One region of the Ruminococcus gauvreauii genome, then DNA from elsewhere that is predicted to be linked to it. Evidence: riboswitches for the same ligand, from Rfam matches in the RefSeq annotation. Region 1 holds a riboswitch; each other region holds the start of a gene.
What was found. A riboswitch is a leader RNA that binds a small molecule or an ion and turns the genes downstream of it on or off. The one in region 1 is predicted to bind thiamine pyrophosphate.
Positions count from the first base shown of each region.

Region 2: it holds a riboswitch for thiamine pyrophosphate, as region 1 does, so the genes downstream of both, NQ502_RS15790 (energy-coupled thiamine transporter ThiT) here and thiC (phosphomethylpyrimidine synthase ThiC) in region 1, are expected to answer to the same signal.
Region 3: it holds a riboswitch for thiamine pyrophosphate, as region 1 does, so the genes downstream of both, thiM (hydroxyethylthiazole kinase) here and thiC (phosphomethylpyrimidine synthase ThiC) in region 1, are expected to answer to the same signal.

Region 1 covers NZ_CP102290.1:3,895,662-3,900,513, reverse strand. Annotated here, with positions in the region: gene NQ502_RS18225 (manganese catalase family protein) at 1-589, opposite strand, end outside; gene NQ502_RS18220 (spore coat protein CotJB) at 589-1,062, opposite strand; gene thiC (phosphomethylpyrimidine synthase ThiC) at 1,323-2,627, opposite strand; TPP riboswitch at 2,722-2,827, opposite strand; gene NQ502_RS18210 (4-hydroxybutyrate dehydrogenase) at 2,847-3,980, opposite strand; gene NQ502_RS18205 (enoyl-CoA hydratase/isomerase family protein) at 4,076-4,852, opposite strand, start outside.
Region 2 covers NZ_CP102290.1:3,339,199-3,344,050, forward strand. Annotated here, with positions in the region: gene NQ502_RS15780 (ATP-binding cassette domain-containing protein) at 1-1,242, shown strand, start outside; gene NQ502_RS15785 (DUF3781 domain-containing protein) at 1,293-1,541, shown strand; TPP riboswitch at 1,605-1,705, shown strand; gene NQ502_RS15790 (energy-coupled thiamine transporter ThiT) at 1,744-2,403, shown strand; gene NQ502_RS15795 (Crp/Fnr family transcriptional regulator) at 2,419-3,093, opposite strand; gene NQ502_RS15800 (ATP-binding protein) at 3,189-3,824, shown strand; gene hcp (hydroxylamine reductase) at 3,865-4,852, shown strand, end outside.
Region 3 covers NZ_CP102290.1:3,550,179-3,555,030, reverse strand. Annotated here, with positions in the region: gene thiD (bifunctional hydroxymethylpyrimidine kinase/phosphomethylpyrimidine kinase) at 1-457, opposite strand, end outside; gene NQ502_RS16725 (HAD family hydrolase) at 457-1,116, opposite strand; gene thiE (thiamine phosphate synthase) at 1,120-1,749, opposite strand; gene thiM (hydroxyethylthiazole kinase) at 1,730-2,551, opposite strand; TPP riboswitch at 2,632-2,744, opposite strand; tRNA gene NQ502_RS16710 (tRNA-Gly) at 2,861-2,931, shown strand; gene NQ502_RS16705 (MATE family efflux transporter) at 3,027-4,367, shown strand; gene NQ502_RS16700 (apolipoprotein A1/A4/E family protein) at 4,493-4,852, opposite strand, start outside.

The DNA of each region.
Region 1 (4,852 bases):
CGAATTCCGGGTTAAAATAGTAATAATTCGTACTGTCCAGCTGCTCCTTCGTCTTTTCCAGCGCCTCTCCAAATCTCTGGAAATGGACGATCTCTCTGGCTCTCAAGAACTTCAGCGGTTCTCTCACTTCCGGATCCGGAATCATCCTGAGCAGGTTATCGTATACCGTCCTGGCCTTCTGTTCGGCTGCGAGATCTTCGGTGAGATCGGCAATGGCATCGCCTTTCGACTGAAATTCCAGTGCTGTAAATGGAACTCCCGCTGCCGCCTGCGGCCACAGTGCTTTTGTATGGTCAATATAATAGGCATCGAACCCTGCTGTCTTTGCATCCTCGATCGTGACGTCCCTGGTCAGCTGATACACCATGGCGCATATGATCTCCATGTGTGCAAGTTCTTCCGTGCCGATATCCGTAAGAAGACCTCCTACAGCCTTAACGGGCATGGTATAACGCTGTGATAGATACCGCATGGACGCGGACAGTTCACCATCCGGTCCGCCGTACTGGCTGATGATCAGCTGTGCCGTCTTCGGACATGTTTTTGTGATCTTTACCGGAAATTGTAATCTTCTTTCATAATTCCACATCAGATACACGCTCCTTCCCACGGTGCAGGACCACATTCCCATGAAAAGGCCACCCCGTTCACCGACTCACATTCTTTTTCGCAGCTGCAGTTCGCAAGACATGCCTGCGTCAGCGGATAGAACCGTTCACTGAAGATCTTCAGAAGATCAGCGCGCAGCGCTGCACATTCTGCAAACAGCCGGATCGCCTGACTGTCTTCGCAGTGTGTATCCAGATACAGTGTCAGGTCATTCAGCGCAAAGCTGACTTCGCTGATTTTTGTCATCAGCGTTTCACGGTCTGCCTGCCGGGGATCAATTTCCTGATGATTCTCCTGCTGCTTCGCCGGATTCGTGACAGATTCTGCCTCATAAAACGGAAGATTTAAGACAGGAAAAACAGTTCCTTCTTTTAATGCTTCACAAAACCGATAGACTTCTCCCCATTTCTGCATGGGGACACTGGCTATCGCAAGACATTCGTTTCCTTCCATAAATGCAAACTCCTTTCCTTGGATATCAGGTGACATATTTATTATGTGGAGTTCTGCTGTTTTTACTTTGCCATTTTCAAACACTTTTTGTAACTGTCCAGGACGGCGCATCTTCTAGACCGAAAAAGTCGGTCAAGAAGCATCGGATGCTCATCCGATGTGGAAATTGGTGCAGAAAGCGACTTACAAGCAAGCTTGACGCAGCTTTCTGCACCAATTTCCCCGCCGACCTGAACTGTTACTACATTTTAATAATAATGTTAATCCATGATATCGACGTCTTCACCGCGCAAAATTTTATTGATATTGCGCACCGCACACATTTTTCCGCACATCGTACAGGTATCTTCACGCTCGGGGGTAGATTCTGCACGGTACCTTCTGGCTTTTTCTCCATCCATTGCCAATTCAAACTGGCGCTCCCAGTCAAGCTCTCTCCTCGCCTCGCTCATATCGTGATCCCAGTCCCTGGCACCCTTAATTCCTTTCGCAATATCAGCCGCATGGGCTGCAATTTTTGAGGCGATGATCCCTTCCTTTACATCATCCACGGTAGGCAGGCGAAGATGTTCTGCAGGCGTCACGTAACACAAAAAAGAAGCTCCGTAAGTCGCAGCGATCGCTCCTCCGATCGCAGCCGTAATATGATCATATCCCGGTGCAACATCCGTCACGAGCGGTCCCAGTACATAAAACGGCGCACCTTTGCAGATCGTCTTCTGAATTTCCATATTTGCCTGAATCTGATTGAGCGGCATATGTCCCGGGCCTTCGATGATCACCTGAACATCTTTTTCCCACGCCCTCGTCGTCAGTTCTCCGAGAGTTACGAGCTCCTCAATCTGAGATACGTCACCCGCATCCTCGATGCTGCCCGGACGGCAGGCATCACCGAGACTGAGTGTCACATCATACTGCTGACAGATTTCAAGCAGTTCATCGTACCGCTCAAAAAACGGATTCTCATTTCCGGTCAGTTCCATCCATGCAAATATGATGGAACCGCCCCTGGAGACGATATTGGTATGGCGTTTTGATTTTTTAAAACGCTCCGCAGTAGCCCGGTTAATGCCGCAGTGAATTGTCATGAAATCCACACCATCTTCGGCGTGCATACGGACAATATCGATCCACTCATCAGAAGTGATATCCCTCAGGGCTTTATTGTAGTACACAACGGCATCGTAGATCGGAACAGTGCCGATGACAGCAGGGCACTCGGCTGTCAGCTTCCTCCGGAATTTCTGTGTATCTCCAAAAGAGCTCAAGTCCATAATAGATTCGGCACCCATTTTCACTGCCTCCATCACTTTTTCCAGTTCCACATCCATATCCAGACAGTCTTTCGACGTTCCCAGATTGACATTGATCTTCGTCTTCAGCATATCGCCGATACCGTACGGCTTCAGACACTGATGATTTTTATTTGCCGGAATTGCAAGCTGCCCTTTTGCCACCAGTTCTCTGATGCGTTCGGCATCTATCTGCTCGTAATCCGCAACTGTCTTCATGGCGTCCGTGATGATTCCGTTTCTCGCTGCATTCATCTGTGTTGTATAGTTCATATAGTGCTCCTTTTTTATTCTTTTATAAAGTTTCCATGACATGAATTAAGGGATATATTACGCAGGTAATATATCCCTTACAGTCACAACTGAACTATACGCCGAAATATTTCCCTACGTTGGCATTACCCAAATCAGGTTACAAGGTCGAGACGCACAGTCTCCTCTCAGCCCTTCTTAGAGCTCCCTTAATATTTTCACTATTTAGTTATAAGACAATTAATCATTCAATACCTGCAGGTACAGACTCTTAACTGCCTCTTTGTCCATCTCCACATAAGTATTCGTCATCAGTCTCTGCTGTTCTGCGATAACCAGTTCAGCCATCTGATCACAGATTTCTTCTGTCACGCCGTACTCAGACAGTGGTTTTCTGCGGATCAGTGCAGCGAGTGCCTCTTCCAGCTTATCATAAACTTCAGCGCCCTCTGTCTCGCAGCCAAGGATCTCAGCCAGTACGTGGTTGATCTCTTTGATATCTCCATCCGGGTTCATTTTGTAGTAGTATTTCATAACAGTCGTGAACAGCTCGTAATTGGACTCACCGTGTGCCACATGGAACATTCCGCCCAGCGGGAAACTCATCGCATGTACAGCGTTGCAGCCTGCAGTACCGAATGCGATACCTGCATAGTTGCTTCCGAGAACAAAGTCATCCATGATCTCCAGTCTGTATTCCGGTCCTTTTTCGATCATCTGAGTAAATCCGTTCATGATCAGTTCGATCGCTCTTCTGCCGAACATTCTGGACAGGTCTGTATGACGGCGTCCTACGTAGCTCTCAACCGCATGGATCAGCGCGTCGATCGCACTGTACATGAATGGCTGATATGGCAGGCTCTTAACAAGATCCGGAATCAGCACTGCGTAATCTGCAAATAATTCATCATTAGCGCAGCCTTTTTTCGTCTTTGTCTTTGTCAGATAGATCATGGAGATATTGGTCACCTCACTGCCTGTTCCGCATGTGGTCGGGCAGATGATCAGTTCTGTTTTATGTTTCGGCTTAAATGTCGGATTTTCTTTATATGCATCAACGATATCATCCGGTTTCTCAGATGCTACCCATTTTGCCATATCTACAACGGTACCGCCGCCGACAGCGATGATTCTCTTGTACTCTTTATCTTTCAGATCTTTGAAGATAGAATTGTACATCTCATCTGTAGGCTCTGTTGTTCCGTATTTCTCCTGGAAATAGACGTCACATTTCAGATCCAGTGGTTTCATTTTCGGCGTATACAGAAATTCATTCGTGAATAATAAATCGCCTTCTCCGATTTCGAATTCCTTTGCAAAGTCCTCAAATGTGTCAAATTTGTGAATCTCAGTTCTTAATAATAACTGTCTCATTTTTTTCTCTCCTTTTCTATGTTGTTATTTTTTTAACAATTACAAGAAATAAATCCCATTCCCTATTTACCTTACAAAAGCTCTGTTCGCATCTATTACTTATTATTGAAATGATCAAGTTTTTCTTTATTAACAAATGCGGAAAGAGCATCGTGTGCATCCTGTGTTGTAAACAGAGAACCAAAGGAAAGAATCATGTGTTCTGTACTCGTCGGATAGTCTGTCTCGCTGGCAACATTGATTGCTTTCTTCATTGTAGCAACTGCGATCGGTCCGTTTTTGGCAACTTTTTCTGCCATGACCATTGCTTCTTCCATCAACTTTTCAGTTGGTACTACTTTGTTAACAAGTCCGATTCTGTATGCTTCCTCAGCATCGATCCTGTCGCAGGTAAGCAGCAGCTCTCTCGCTCTTCCTTCCCCTACGATCGCCTGCAGTCTCTGAGATCCGCCGGTTCCGGTCATGATTCCAAGAGATACTTCAGGGAATGCAAATTTTGCATTTTCAGCAGCAATACGCATATCGCATGCAAGCGCCACTTCTACACCGCCTCCAAGGCAGTATCCGTTGATCGCTGCGATAACCGGTACTCTGAACTGATGAATTTTCTCAAGCACGGCACCGCCGAATTTGGCATAGTCCCTTGCCTCATAAAATCCGAATTCGCTCATCTCTTTGATGTCAGCTCCGCCGACAAATGCCTTCTCTCCTGCGCCTTTTACGATTACGCAGTATACGTCTTTCATTTTCTCAACCTGGTCAAATGCTTCGCCTAAATCCGTCAGCACTGCTGTACTAACTGCATTCAATTTTTTCGGAAAATTGATTGTAATCGTGCAGACATGGCCTTGTTGTTCAATTAATGCATATTC
Region 2 (4,852 bases), 560 kb from region 1:
GCACAGCGTCTGAAGCTGGTCCGGTACATGGGCAGCAGTTTGACGGGGCTGACCTATATCTTTGATGAACCCAGCGCCGGTATGCATCCACGTGATGTCTACCGCATGAATCATCTGCTAAGACAGCTTCGTGACAAGGGCAATACGGTACTTGTGGTGGAGCACGACAAAGATGTCATCTCTATCGCGGACTATGTAATTGATGTGGGGCCTCTGGCGGGGCAGAGCGGCGGGGAGATCGTGTTTGCGGGCAGTTATCAAAAGCTGCTGAAAGCCGATACCCTTACAGGCAGGGCAATGCGGCAGAAAATGCCGCTGAAGCCAAATCCCCGACAGCCGGCGGGCATGCTGCCCGTCCGAAATGCCTGCCTCCATAACCTGAAACATGTAGACGTGGACATCCCACTTGGGATTATGACCGTTGTGACCGGCGTGGCCGGTTCGGGAAAGAGCACGCTGATCTCCGAAGTGTTTGCCAGCCAGTATGAAAGCGATATTGTGATGGTGGACCAGGGCCCCATCACGGCGACAAACCGCTCCACGCCTGCATCCTACCTCGGCTTTTTTGATGAAATACGGAAACTGCTGGCGCGGGAGAGCGGAAAGCCGGACGGCCTGTTCAGCTTCAATTCCACAGGTGCATGCCCGGTGTGCGGCGGCAAGGGGGTTATCGTGACAGAACTTGCTTTCATGGACCCGATTGTGACAGAGTGCGAGACCTGCGGGGGACTGCGTTATAATCAGGAGGCACTCGCCTGTACCTACAAAGGAAAAAATATTGTGGAGCTTTTGAGCCTGACTGCTTCACAGGCGCTGGAAGTGTTCGAGGATGCCGGAATCAGAAGACGGCTGAAGGTGATGAAGCAGGTGGGTCTATCCTATCTGACACTGGGACAGCCGCTTGGCACGCTGTCCGGCGGCGAACGCCAGAGGATCAAGCTGGCGAAGAAACTGGGGAAGAGGGGCAAAATTATTGTGATGGACGAGCCAACCACCGGCCTGCACATGTCTGATATCCAGAATCTGATGGAGCTGTTCGATATGATCGTGTCCCGTGATAACACCCTGGTGGTGATCGAACACAATCTTGACGTGATGAAACAGGCGGATTGGATTATCGACATCGGACCGGACGGAGGCAAAAATGGGGGCGAGGTGGTATTTGCAGGAACCCCGATCGATATGGTGAGAAACGCAAACACGCTGACCGCCGATAGCCTTAGGGCCTCGTGTGAACGGTGAGACAGCAAAGAAAAACAGAGTTTGGACAAAGGAATGGTGGTAGATTAAGAATGAATGAAGATTATGAATTGCTGAAAAAGCTGGACAGACTGCACACAACAGAATTGGGTGTGGCGAGAATAAAAAGGAATCTGTCTTTAGATACAGAGAATGTGGTCGAATGGTGCAAAATAAAAATCAATTCTCCCAATGCTGTTATCACAAGAAACGGGAAAAACTGGTATGTGAGAACGGACGGCTACATCATCACGGTAAACGCATATAGTTATACCATTATCACGGCACATGCTGCGAAATGAAAAGATGCATCTTCTATTGACATTCTCAGGTCAGATGCTATAATCAGAAAAGAATAACATACAGTATTCAGCTAGGGGAGCCTTCGGGCTGAGAGAACCATACGTGTTGACCCTCACTACTTGATCCGGACCATACCGGCGTAAGGAAGCAGTGTAATAATCAGTAGAACCCTCCTGAATTCTGTCTAAGGAGGTTTTTTTGATGTCATTTTTTGTTAATGCTTCAGAGGATGGATATACGCTCACGTCAGGGGGATACGCGGCTGTAGGGATACTGCTGGCTGCTTTGCTGATCCTGGCTTCGGTTATTGCTGGCAGAGGAAAAAGAAAACACATGAATGCACGTCAGCTGGTGTTCTGTGCCATGTCGGTTGCTCTGGCATCCGTGTTGTCCATGCTGAAGGTCTATGAATTCCCGTTCGGCGGTGCGGTGACGCTTTGCAGCATGCTGTTTATCTGCCTGCCGGGATATTTTTACGGTCTGGGGGCCGGGCTTTTAAGCGCGACAGCCTATGGCGTGCTGCAGTTTCTGCTGGGACCCTATATTCTGTTTCCGATACAGATCATTGTCGACTATCTGCTTGCTTTCGGTGCATTTGGACTCTCCGGACTCTTTGCAAAGTCCAGGCGGGGGCTGCTGAAGGGGTATCTCATCGGTATCCTGGGACGCTATGTATTCTCGGTTCTCTCCGGATGGCTGTTTTTCGGGGAATATGCGTGGGCAGGATGGGGTGCACTGTCGTATTCACTGGTATATAATGCCGCATACATATTTGCAGAGGGGATACTGACAATCGTGATCCTGCTGATTCCGTCTGTCAGCAAAGCCCTGGCACGGGTAAAAGAGATGGCGATCAATTAATCAATAATTTTTGTTTTAAAAACTATTCACGATGTCTTCTTTGAGACAGAAACGATTCTTGTCAGCAGTCAGGAGTCCCTCTCTCTGCATTTTACTCAGTTCATTGGACATGGCACTGCGGTCGACACTCAGATAGTCCGCAAGCTGCTGACGGTTAAACGGTATGGTAAATTCAAAACATCCGTGGCGGGCAGCCTGAAATGACAGATAGGACATCAGTCTGCCCCGGATGGATTTCGATGATGTGTGGAAAATACGGCGTGACAGGTTCAGATTTTTCCGGGCAGAGATGGTGAGCAGGTTGCTGACCAGCCTGCTGTGGTGCTGACAGGCGTTGGGACAGGTCTTCAGCACACGTCCGATATTTAAAAATAAGATTTCAGATGCTTCGGCGGCAATCACACTCACCATCAGCGGTTCACCCGGGACACAGGCATACGTCTCTGCAAATACCTGGCCTGGCCCAACGCTGTCCAGAATACTTTTATTTCCCCACAGATCATCATTTTCAATCTGCACCCGGCCTGACAGCACGATGCCGAGAGACTGAACAACGTCACCGGAGCGGTAGATGGCTTCACCTCTTTTAAACGTTTTTTGTTCACAGCCCAGACAGTCTAATATAATCTTGATCTCTTCAGGAGAATCCCCTCGAAACAGTAAAGTCTTTGATAAAAAAATATAATCCATTTTTCACTCCTTTGTTGTTTTAACAACATACTTGTTGGAATGATTCTATTATACTGTACCCATAAAGTCAAGATAACAGACGGGAGGAAAACAAAATGGTTCGAAGAATTATCCAGATAGATGAAGAAAAATGTAATGGATGCGGCCTGTGTGCGGATGCCTGTCACGAGGGTGCGATAGGGATCACGGATGGAAAAGCGAGGCTGCTGCGGGATGACTACTGTGACGGTCTGGGCGATTGTCTTCCCGCCTGTCCGGTCGATGCGATACATTTCACAGAGCGTGAGGCGGCCGATTACGACAAGGAGGCTGTCGCTGCCAACCAGAAGCAAAAGATGGCGGTCCGACAGCCCGTGCCCGCGGCGGCGTCCGAGCTTGGACAATGGCCGGTGCAGATAAAGCTGGTGGCCGCAAATGCTCCTTTTCTTGCGGGAGCAGACCTGTTGATCGCAGCTGACTGTACAGCATATGCATACGGGGATTTTCACCGGGAATTTATGCGCGGCAGAGTAACGCTGGTCGGATGTCCAAAGCTTGATGAAACCGATTACAGTGATAAGCTGACGGAAATCATCAGTCAGAACCAAATCAGAAGCGTGACGGTGGTCCGGATGGAAGTTCCGTGCTGTTCCGGTATCGAACATGCTGCGGTGACAGCGCTTGAAAACAGCGGAAAACGTATTCCATGGCAGACGGTTACCATTTCTAAAGATGGGCGTGTCTTAGGATAAATAAGAATTACAATATGAGAAGAAGAGAGGAGATTCTATTATGAGTCAAAAAATGTTTTGTTTTCAGTGTGAACAGACAGCAGGGTGTTCCGGCTGTACAGGTAATGCGGGCGTCTGCGGTAAATCCGCAGGTACGGCGAGACTGCAGGATGAGCTGACAGGGGCGTTGATCGGACTGGCCCGTGCCTGCGCCGGCAATCCCAAAACAGAGAATACAGATCAGATCATCATCGACGGATTGTTTGCAACCCTTACCAATGTTAATTTTAATGATGAGACTCTTCGCAGCCTTATCGGCCGCGTAAATGGTGAGAAGACGATCGTTGTGCCGGGTTGCAGCGCATGCGGCTCCCCGTGCAAAGATACGGAAAATTATGATATGGAGAAACTGTGGAGTGACCAGGAGGACATCCGTTCCCTGAAATCACTGATTCTGTTCGGCATACGAGGCGTCGCTGCATATGCCTATCACGCAGCGGTTCTGGGCTACACAGATGAAGAAGTCAACAACTTTTTTTACAAGGCGCTCTCAGCCATCGCAGAGGACTGGGGAATGGAAGAACTGCTTCCTTTGGTGATGGAAACAGGAAAAGTGAATTTAAGCTGTATGGAGCTGCTTGACCGCGCAAATACTGAGACATTTGGAACGCCGGCTCCGGCTGAAGTGTCGTTATCCGTGGAGAAGGGACCGTTCATCGTGATCACCGGCCATGATCTGTATGATCTGAAGCTGCTGCTTGAGCAGACGGAAGGCAAGGGGATCAATGTGTATACGCATGGTGAGATGCTGCCCGCGCATGCTTATCCGGAGCTTAAGAAGTATGCTCATCTCAAAGGCAACTTTGGTACTGCATGGCAGAATCAGCAGAAAGAATTTGCAGACCTGCCGGCACCGATCCTGTTTACAACAAACTGCCTGATGCCGGTGAAAGACAGTTATGCCGACCGGGTGTTCACGACAGAGATGGTGTCTTATCCGGAGATGGTTCACATCGGAGAAGACAAAGACTTTACCCCTGTGATTGAAA
Region 3 (4,852 bases), 350 kb from region 1:
CCGCTGTTTTTATTTCCATCCCGCATAGCACCTCCGCCTCCGGTATATTCGGCGTGATCACCTCCGCGAGCGGGATCAGCGTATGAACGAGAGTCTCAGCGGCATCCTCGGCCAGCAGCCGGCTTCCGCTCGTCGATACCATCACGGGATCCGTCACGATATGCTGCGCCCCGTATTCTTTTAATTTATCAGCGATCACCTCAATCAGCGCCGCCGAAGATACCATTCCGATCTTTACAGCGTCCGGATATATATCTTTAAAAATGCAGTCGAGCTGGTTTGCCAGAAATTCCGGCGTCACCTCCATGATCCCATAGACTCCCGTGGTATTCTGTGCCGTCAGTGCCGTAACCGCACTCATCGCATACAGCCCGTGTGCCGTGACTGTCTTGATATCCGCCTGAATGCCGGCTCCTCCGCTCGAATCACTGCCCGCAATCGTCAATACTGTCTTCATCAGATATTATATTCTCCTTCCATCAATTCACCAAAGTCGTAGATATAGCGGTCGGCAAGTGCGATCATGGCTTCCTTTTCGTATTCTGAATACCGGTCGTAGACGCCGACCGCAAGAAAGCCGCCTGCCCTGGCTCCCTCGATTCCTTTTAAAATATCCTCAAATACCGCGCTCTCCTTTGGTTTCACCTGCATTCTGGCAGCTGCCTCCTCATAGATATCCGGATACCCTTTACCGCGTGTTACATCGCGGACTGTGACGATGTGTTCAAAGTACCCGTCAATACCATTATTGACAAGCGCCGGTTTAAACAGTTCCTCATCCGACGAGGTAGCCGCCGCAATCCGAACGCCTCTTTCCTTCAGCAGTCCGAGATATTCCCGGACATTCGGTTTCAGTGCAACGGTATTTCGATAGGCATCTTTCGCCATGGAATACCATTCCTGTATGATCGCTTCCGGATCTTCCTTCAGTCCAAAGCGCTTCACTGTATAGTCTGCCGCCGCCTCAAATCCCATCGGTGTGACCGCCTCAAGATAGTCTTCGGGCAGGTCAAGGTTCCGTTTCCCTAAAAATTCGATATCGACCGTTTCCCAGACTCCCATCGAATCCAGAAGTGTGCCGTCCAGGTCAAAGATTGCCGCTTTAAATTCTCTCATTCTCTACTCCCTGAATTTTGATACCATCTCTCTTGCCGCCTGTTCGATGTCCTCTGCTGCAATAACAGCGGATACGACCGCCAGGCCGTCGATTCCGGTATCCTTAAAATGATGCACTGTTTTCTGATTAATCCCCCCGATGACAACGATCGGTACGTCTGCGGCACTGCGGATCGCCCTCAGTTCTTCCATCGTAACGGGGCGCGCATCTGTCTTGGTATCCGTCGGAAACATCGCCCCGACTCCCAGATAGTCTGCACCGTCTTTCACCGCCTGCTCTGCCTCGGAGACCTTCGCGGCAGACACCCCTACGATCTTATCCTCTCCAATGATACTGCGCACCACACTGGCCGGAAGATCACTCTGTCCCACATGGACACCGTCCGCATCGATTGCAAGCGCGATATCCACGCGATCATTGATAATCAGCGGCACCTGGTATTTTCTTGTGATCTCACGGATGTTCACCGCCGCCTGATAAAATTCTCTCGAAGAACAATGCTTCTCCCTGAGCTGGACAACCGTACATCCGCCTTTGATCGCCTTCTCAACCGCCTCCTCCAGCGTTTCCGTACTCATCAGTTCCCTGTCCGTGCACAGGTACAACGTATAATCAATGTTTTGCTTCTTCAATTTTTCCCATCTCCTCTATCATCTGTTCATTCAGCATGGACAATGCATCCATCAGTGCCACGCGAAAACTGCCGGTTCCCATGTGTCCCGCCTTTTCATACGCAATTTCGCCGGCAATACCCATGGACATCACACCCGCGGCCGCCGCCGTGAATGCGTCCTGTTTCATTCCCGCATAGCCGCCCGTAACTGCGCTTGCCATGCATCCGGTTCCTGTAATCTTCGAGAGCATTGGATGTCCGTTGAATATCCTGACGGCACGGGCGCCGTCCGAGACCACATCGACAGCTCCTGTGACGGCGACTGTGCAGGAGAGCTTCTCCGCCGCCGTTTTTGCCACCGCAAGTGCATCTTTGTCACTGTCCTCCTCCGAGGTATCTACCCCCTTGGTGGACGCGGACAGGCCTGCCACATAAGACACCTCCGAGAGATTTCCCCGAAGAATGCTGATCTCAACCTGCTCCAGAATCCTCTGCGTAGTCTCGTTCCGGAGCTTTGACGCTCCCGCGCCCACCGGGTCAAAGACGACGGGAATCCCCAGCTCATTTGCTCTCTTCCCCGCCAGGATCATGGATTCTATGGTTCTCTGGTTTAACGTCCCGATATTGATGACCAGCGCAGAGGATATGGCAGTGATATCTGCCGCTTCCAACATGTCATCCGCCATGATAGGTGAAGCTCCGATCGCAAGTAGGGCGTTCGCACAGTCATTGACTGTCACGTAATTTGTTATGTTATGGACAAGAGGGACTGTATTTCTCATCCCGGTATTCAGTTTCGCTGCTTCCTGTTTTACACTCATACTTTTCTCTCCTTTTTCTTTAGAATTATAATTGCAAACGAAAAAAATGCCCGGGTGCAAATCCCCAGACATTCTACTTCCAACTGTGTTTGTTTGCTCCCTACGACGGTATTAACCGACAGGTTCAAAGGGTCAGGTGCGCCACGTGACGTGCGCCGCCTTCTCAACTGCATCAGTTCCCCTGCAATTATAAAATTGTAATAGTATTATAGCAACATTGACTTCTGTTTGCAAGCTTTGCAGAGCAGCCCTGTTAAATATTGCTGAAACACTTGATTTTTCATGAAAAACTGCTATAATAAAATACATGCAGATATAGTTTATCGGTAGAATGCTAGCTTCCCAAGCTGGAGAGGGGGGTTCGATTCCCCTTATCTGCTGTCGGTTTGAAAGCGGAATAGCTTTCCTTTTTGGAGGGCTATTCTTTTTTATGTTACGAATACGCAGACATCCAAAGAATCATAAGGAGGGAAGAATGGCAAAAGAAAAAAGCAGCAAAATCACATTTACGGAGGGCTCTGTTTTTCAGGCTATTGTACGGTTTGCCCTGCCTGTGCTGGGCGCCCTGGTGCTTCAGGCAGCATACGGAGCAGTCGATCTGCTGGTAGTCGGCCAGTTCGGTGATGCCAGCAGCATATCAGCGGTTGGAACCGGAAGCGCGTTTATGCAGATGGTAACTTTCATTATAACCAGCCTTGCCATGGGCGCAACGGTCGTCATAGGGCAGCATATCGGTGAAAAAAAGCCGGAGGAATCCGGTAATACGGTCGGCACCTCCATCGTACTGTTTGTAATCATCGGGATCATAGTGACGATACTGCTGGAGGTGTTTGCAGGAAACATCGCACATCTTCTGCAGGTACCGGCGGAATCTTTTGACAAGGCAGTCACTTATATCCGTATCTGTTCCGGCGGTATTCTGATCATCATCGCGTATAATGTAATCAGCAGTATCCTCCGCGGTGTCGGCAACGCCAATCTTCCGTTCCTGTTCGTCGGAATCGCATGCATTGTCAATATTGTCGGAGACCTGCTGCTTGTCGGGGTCTTTAAAATGGACGTAACCGGAGCCGCAATCGCTACCATCGCGGCACAGGGGGTGTCGGTGATCGCCTCTCTGCTGGTTCTGAGACGTCAGAATCTCCCCATCTCCTTTTCCCTTCAGCAATGCAGGATATTCGTCAGAGAACTGCGGCTGATCCTGAAAATAGGCGTACCGATCGCCCTGCAGGAGACCACGGTACAAATCTCCTTCCTGGTGATCAACTCCATCATCAACGGTATGGGCCTTCAGCCATCGGCGGGATACGGCGTTGCCCAAAAAATCGTCTCCTTTATCATGCTGGTGCCGGCCTCCGTCATGCAGAGTGTCTCAGCCTTCGTCGCACAGAATGTGGGGGCAGGCAAAATGGACCGCGCCAAAAAAGGATTCTACACTGCAATGTTCTCCGGCATAGCAGTCGGAATCGTGATGTTTGTGGCCGGCTTCTTCGGGGGTGCCGGGCTGTCCGCTGCATTCACGTCCGATCAGGCGGTGATCACGCAGAGTGCCAGCTATCTGAGGGGCTTTTCGGCAGACTGTATCCTCACCTGTGTATTATTCAGCAGCATCGGATATTTTAATGGCTGCGGCAAAAGCATTCCCGTCATGCTGCAGGGAATCACATCCGCATTCTGCATCCGTATCCCGGTATCAATACTGATGTCCCGGCTTCCTGGTGCATCTCTGATGCTGGTCGGTCTTGCCACGCCGATCACGACGGTATACGGCATTGTCTTTTTCCTGATTTGTTTCAGGCGGCTGAAACAAAAGTAGCTGTACATATCTGATAGTGCTGAAATAGAAAGTCCGATTTCCCCAGGGTGAGAATCCCTGTATCCGGAAATCGGACTTTTTTCAAAAAACTTATGACGCTTTCAGGAATATTACATCTGCGCTGCTCAGGCAACTCTGCACTTTAGCATTCTCATCTCATGCTCCAATACATTCAGCCTGATGTTCTGAAGTTCTTCTGTTGCCCTGATGTCATTTGAGACCCTGATCGTCTCATTCAGATTCCGGTACAGATCCAGGTGTCCCTCTGCAATGATTTTAATATTTCTGCAGATCTCATTCTCCAGCTTCAGCTCCATTCGATCCATCCGTCTCTCTATCCCCTCCAGCCGGCTATTGATCGGATCCAGCTTTGCGTCAAACTTTGTCTCAAGTCTCTCAAGTTTCTCGTCGAACTTCACATCCAGTCCCTCGAGTTTCTCGTCAAACTTCGCATCCAGTCTCTCAAGTTTCTCGTCGAACTTCGC